Linked DNA regions of Methylomagnum ishizawai. The protein of the gene in region 2 interacts with the protein of the main gene of each other region in a pairwise test. Links are inferred from orthologs where the notes say so. Each region holds a gene or a part of one and is shown on either strand. Other genes may lie near its edges.

Region 1 (2,931 bases), on a different replicon or contig from region 2:
CATCGAGACCACGCTGGGGCGGGGCCGGGACATTCCCGAGGGTTTGGACTTCTCGTCGCGGGGCTATTGAAGGGACGGCTCAGCCTTCCTGGACCACGATCCGGGGACCGGTGGGCAGGGGCGCGGCGGGGGCGCGGGCGGGTTTGCCGGGGGCCAGATGGTTGCCGAGTTCGGTCAGCGCTTGGCGGTAGACCTGCCGTTTGAAATAGACCACATCGCTGACCGGATACCAATAATCGACCCAGCACCAATGGTCGAATTCGGGCTTGGCGGTGCGGTTGAGGCGGATGCGGGATTCGCTGGCACGGAGGCGGAGCATGAACCAGAGTTGCTTCTGGCCGATGCACAGCGGATAGGAATGCTTGCGGATATAGCGCTCGGGGAGGTCGTAGCGCAGCCAATCGCGGGTGCGGGCGATGATCTTCACGTCGCGGTAGCGCAGTCCGACTTCCTCGTACAATTCCCGATACATGGCGGATTGCGGGTCTTCGTTGAATTTGATGCCGCCCTGGGGAAATTGCCAGGAACGCATCCCCAACCGCCGCGCCCAGAATACACGGCCCTCGTCGTTGCATAAGATGATGCCTACGTTGAGGCGGTAGCCATCCGGGTCGATCATGACAGGGGGCGCATCCTGGTTGGTGGCTGGTGTATAATCCGCCTGTTTTGTCCGGCGGTGTTACGGTTTCGGTCCGGCGTTAGCGCCGGTTGGATCCGGCTGCGGCCACCCAGGCCATCGGGGCGGGCCGCTGACGGTTTTCTTCTTACCGTCATCTTGGAATTTAAAGGAATCTCGTGAGTCTGGCAATATTCGATCTCGATAACACCTTGATCGCGGGTGACAGCGATTATCTGTGGGGCCAGTTCCTGGTTGAGCGCGGCATCGTCGATGCCCAGGAATACGAAACCGCCAACGCCCGTTTCTATGAGGACTATAAACAAGGGTGTTTGGATATCGCCCGGTTTTTGGCGTTCGCGCTGGCCCCCTTGGCCCGGCACGAGCCTTCGACCCTGTATCGCTGGCGGGAGGAATTCGTCGAGGCTAAAATCGGGCCGATCCTGTTGCCGGCGGCGCGGGCCTTGGTCGAAAAGCACCGGGCGGCGGGCGACCTGCCCATGATCGTCACCGCCACCAACCGCTTCGTAACCGAGCCCATCGCCCGTTTGTACGGCATCGAACACCTGATCGCCACCACGCCGGAATTCCGGGATGGGCGCTATACCGGGCGTTTCGAGGGCACGCCCTGTTTCCAGGCGGGCAAGGTGGCGCGGTTGGAGGAATGGCTGGCGGAAACGGGGCGGGATTGGGCGGGAAGCTGGTTCTATAGCGATTCCCACAACGATTTGCCGCTATTGGAACGGGTTGAGCATCCGGTGGCGGTGGACCCGGATCCGAACTTGGCCCGCCATGCCCAGGAACGGGGCTGGCCGGTCATCGGCCTGCGTGGCTGAATCCCGGCTTCAGCCTTTGCGTATCAGATAGCGGAACACCCCGGTGTCCTCGCTGCGCTCCAGCAGTTCGTGCCCGGCCTGTTCCAGGAACACGCCGAAATCCAGCACCGAGGCCGGGTCGGTCGCCAAAACCAACACGGTCTGGCCGCCCTGTAGGGTTTGCAGGGCTTTCTTGAGCTTGAGCAAGGGCAGGGGGCACATCAGCCCGGTGGTATCCAATTCCAGGTGAATCTGCATCGCGGGGTCCGGTCGGTGGAACGAGGGCGGCGATTTTAGCAAATCGGGGCCGGTTCCACCGGGGTTGCCGCCGCTCGGGCCTCAACCATTCCGGCCATGGGTCACCAGCCAATCGGCCCAGTTCAGGATCGGCTTCAACCGGGGGCCGACCAGGCTCCGCGCCGCCTTGAAATCCACCCAGCGGAACTCCTCGTGTTCGGCCCGTCCCAGCGCCGGGTTCACCGGCAGGAACACCTCGCCCTCGGGGGATTCGGCCAGGTAATAGCGGGCGATCTTGCCGATGCCGTAGGGACGGGTTTCCTGGAAGGTCTTGCCCCAATGGAACAGCAAGCCGGTCAGCCCGGTTTCCTCCTCCACCTCGCGTTGGGCGCCCATGAACGGGTCTTCGCCCGGTTCCACCACGCCCTTGGGGAAATCCCAATATTGGAAAGCCCGCAGCAATAGGTAATGCGGGCTTTGCAAGCCCCGCACGATAATCACCCCGGCGGAGAGGATATAGCTTTTGCTGCCATCGCCGATCAATTCATTGCGCATCGTAACTCCAAACGGGCGGGACGCGCCGGTCCCGCGCAAACGAAATAAGGTGGGGTGTCCCGCCACTCAGTGGGGGTCCCAATCCGGCCTGCCGGCGTTGTTGCCGCCCGCGCCCCAATTGCCCCAGGGTCCGCCCGGTCCCCAGCCCAGGCGTTGGTCTTGTTCCAGTTCCCTGGCGACCATCCGCCGGTCGGAATCCTGCCGTTCCCGCAACAGGGCTTGCAGTTTGTCGAACTCGGTTTCCCGCCCCACGTACAGGCAGCTACAGATATCCGGGTCGGCGTAGATGTAATAGACTGCCTCGGGCCGCGGCACGCGGGTGAGGGTTTCAGGAGCCAGCCCGTTTAACATGCCTTGCCGTTCCGGGGTGTTGGCTTCCATGATCTTGAAGCCGGCGGTGAACAGGTGGTTTTCGGTCAGGCGCGTGTCCGAATCCCTGAACTGGGCGCAGGCCGCCAGTAGCCAGGCCAGTCCCGCCATCCCTCCCAAGCGTGCGAAGCGCATCATCGGTTTCCCTCTTAAATAGGGGAAGTTTGGGCGATACGGCGTCCGAATGCCATAGGTTCTCCGTGAAATCCGCCCGGACCGGCGTGGCGGGCTAACCGCGGCGGTCTTCATGGCTTGCCGTTGCCCTTGAGCGCGGGCAGGCGCACCCGCGCCTCCAAGCCGCCCTCGGGGCGGTTGTGCAAGGTCAAAATCCCGCTCTGG
Region 2 (2,902 bases):
GGGCGTCCAGGTGTTTTTTCACCTGGCGGGCGGCTTTTTCGGTCAAGGTGACAGCCATGGGATGCGCTCCGCTTATTGGGTCTTGGAGGAACAGGTCGTGCCCTCGGCCACCGAGAACGAACTACCGCAGCTACAGGAAGACGCCGCGTTGGGGTTCTTGATGACGAAGCGCGAGCCTTCCAGCCCTTCCTGATAGTCGATTTCCGCGCCCATCAGGTATTGCAGGCTGGCGGCATCGACCATGAGGGTGACACCGTCGGTCTGGACCGTGGTGTCGTCCTCGTTGATGGCTTCCTCGAAGGAAAAGCCGTATTGGAAGCCGGAACAGCCACCGCCCGAGACATAGACCCGCAGCTTGAGATCGGGATTGCCTTCATCGGCGATGAGTTCGGCCACCTTGTTGGCGGCGTTGGCGGTGAAGATCAGCGCGGCGGGCGGCGGCGTCGGGTCTTGGAAATCGGCCAGGGCGTTGATGGCGGTCATGGTGACGGCTCCTAGGATTTGGGAATTAAGCGGCGGTCTTGCAGATGTCGTAGCCCGAGTCGTTGGTGTTGCTCTTGGCGCGGTAGTCGTTGACGGCGGCCTTGATGGCGTCTTCCGCCAACACCGAGCAATGGATTTTCACCGGCGGCAGGGCCAGGGCTTCGGCGATTTGGGAGTTTTTGATGCTGAGGGCCTCGTCGATGCTCTTACCCTTCACCCATTCGGTGACCAGGGAACTGGAGGCGATGGCCGAGCCGCAGCCATAGGTCTTGAACTTGGCGTCCTCGATGATGCCGGCGTCGTTGACCTTGATTTGCAGCTTCATCACATCGCCGCACGCGGGCGCGCCGACGACGCCTGTGCCCACGTCCGAGTCCTGGGTGTCGAGGGTGCCGACGTTGCGGGGATTTTCGTAATGGTCGATGACCTTTTCGTTGTACGCCATGATGGTTCTCCGGGATGGGGGGGTGTAAAGGGGGCCGCTTAGTGCGCCGCGGCCCATTGGACCGAGTTGATGTCGATACCGTCCTTGTACATCTCCCACAGGGGCGAGAGGTCGCGCAGACGCTCGACGGCTTTATGGATCAAGGAAATCGCGTAATCCACGTCCGCTTCGGTGGTGTAGCGGCCGAGGGTGAAGCGTATGGAGCTATGGGCCAGTTCGTCGGTGCGGCCCAGCGCCCTCAGTACATAGGAAGGTTCCAGGCTGGCCGAGGTGCAGGCCGAACCGCTGGACACGGCCAGGTCCTTCAGGGCCATCATCAGGGATTCGCCTTCCACATAGTTGAAGCTGACATTGAGGTTGTGTACGACGCGCTGTTCCAGGTCGCCGTTGATATAAACCTCTTCCATGCCCTGCACGGCGGACAGGAGCTTGTCGCGCAGGAAGCGGATGCGCTCGTTCTCGGCGGCCATTTCCAGGCGGGCCAAGCGGAAGGCTTCGCCCATGCCGACGATCTGATGCGGGGCCAGGGTGCCGGAACGCATCCCGCGCTCATGGCCACCGCCGTGCATCATGGCTTTCAAGCGGATGCGGGGCTGGCGGCGCACATAGAGGGCGCCGATGCCCTTGGGGCCGTAGGTCTTGTGGGCCGAGAACGACATCAGGTCCACCGGAAGCTTCTTCAGGTCGATTTCGACCTTGCCGGTGGATTGCGCCGCATCGACATGGAACACGATGCCGTTGGCGCGGCAGATTTCGCCGATGGCGGCGATGTCCTGGATCACGCCGATCTCGTTGTTGACGTGCATCACCGAGACCAGGATGGTGTCGAGCCGGATCGCGGCTTTGAAGGCGTCGAGGTCGATCAGGCCGTTGGGCAAGGGATCGAGATAAGTCACCTCGAAACCTTGGGCTTCCAGTTCGCGCATGGTATCCAACACCGCCTTGTGTTCGGTATTGACGGTGATGAGGTGTTTGCCTTTGGTTTCGTAGAACTGGGCCGCGCCCTTGATGGCGAGGTTGTCGGATTCGGTCGCGCCCGAGGTCCAGACGATTTCCTTGGGATCGCAATTCACCAGTTTGGCGATTTCCTCGCGGGCTTCCTCCACCGCTTTCTCGGCGGTCCAGCCGAAGCTATGGGAACGGCTGGCGGGATTGCCGAAGGCTTCGGTCAGATAAGGGATCATCTTGTCGGCGACACGCGGATCGACCGGGGTCGTTGCCGAGTAATCGAGATAAATCGGTAATTTCATGGGCTACTCCGGGATCGGTGGGCACAAGCGCCGGGCCATTTTTCTCGAACGGCCAGACTGGCTGGACTGACTTACCCGAAGCAATGGCTGTGCCATGCTTATATTTTATGTAAGCTTTTGATATTAAAGCATATTTTTAGATGTCGCGGGGGTGTGGGATTTGTCGGGTTCCCCACAATGGTGTGTGTGAATGTTGTTTATAGGGTCCGATGCCCACGTGCCGCCGGTCCGCTCCGGGGATGTCGGCGTCCGGGCGGCCCGGCACCGCCCAGGCCGCGGTTTCCCTTGCCGGATACAACCCTGGATTTTCCATCCGGCTACCAGATATGGGGTTTATATTGTGTGATCTATTTCAAATTTTTGTGCCTGGAGGCTGGTAGGAAGCGGGGTAATCGGGCGTTTATAGCATTGATATACGGTGTTTATCGTCAAATTGTATTTGCCGCAGTGCGCGTAGATTGCTATTCTGTATCGCGTTTTGACATAACGTATTTTTAAAGGCCGTGTAAGCGGTTTTATTTTGTCAAAAACCATATTTAAAATAGTCGAAATAGTTGTTTTTTAATACCACCTTATATTGGCGAACAGCCTCTCTTCTTTGGAGGATTGAAGATGAACAATGTAGACATGAAATCGCCCATCAAAACGAACAAGACCCTTCAAACAACCGGCGCTGTTTGTTCCATTTTGCTGGTGATGGCCACAGGTATGGGGACGGCGCGGG

What was found. Proteins that work in one complex are often made in the same cells at the same time.
Region 1: the proteins of B9N93_RS22545 (region 2) and B9N93_RS13920 interact in binary tests that used the Escherichia coli proteins (3 or more experiments, as listed by UniProt). The link is inferred for Methylomagnum ishizawai from one-to-one orthologs.

What each region holds. Positions count from the first base shown.
Region 1 is NZ_FXAM01000001.1:3,153,315-3,156,245, reverse strand. Bases 76-2,931 are described here. They hold B9N93_RS13920 (sulfurtransferase TusA family protein), read right to left. Parts: upstream 1,690-2,931; coding sequence 1,462-1,689; downstream 76-1,461. Other genes in these bases: B9N93_RS13905 (ATP-binding protein), read right to left, coding at 2,838-2,931; B9N93_RS13910 (hypothetical protein), read right to left, coding at 2,290-2,730; B9N93_RS13915 (bis(5'-nucleosyl)-tetraphosphatase), read right to left, coding at 1,771-2,223; B9N93_RS13925 (histidinol-phosphatase), read left to right, coding at 796-1,452; B9N93_RS13930 (RNA pyrophosphohydrolase), read right to left, coding at 80-619. Outside these bases: cpdA (3',5'-cyclic-AMP phosphodiesterase), read left to right, coding at 1-70. UniProt on the Escherichia coli protein: Sulfur carrier protein involved in sulfur trafficking in the cell. Part of a sulfur-relay system required for 2-thiolation during synthesis of 2-thiouridine of the modified wobble base 5-methylaminomethyl-2-thiouridine (mnm(5)s(2)U) in tRNA.
Region 2 is NZ_FXAM01000003.1:106,706-109,607, forward strand. What follows is about bases 73-2,899. They hold B9N93_RS22545 (IscS subfamily cysteine desulfurase), read right to left. Parts: upstream 2,179-2,899; coding sequence 967-2,178; downstream 73-966. Other genes in these bases: erpA (iron-sulfur cluster insertion protein ErpA), read right to left, coding at 73-483; iscU (Fe-S cluster assembly scaffold IscU), read right to left, coding at 509-928; B9N93_RS22550 (PEP-CTERM sorting domain-containing protein), read left to right, coding at 2,791-2,899. Also shown: iron-sulfur cluster assembly protein IscA, read right to left, coding at 1-58; more of B9N93_RS22550, read left to right, coding at 2,900-2,902. UniProt on the Escherichia coli protein: Master enzyme that delivers sulfur to a number of partners involved in Fe-S cluster assembly, tRNA modification or cofactor biosynthesis. Catalyzes the removal of elemental sulfur from cysteine to produce alanine.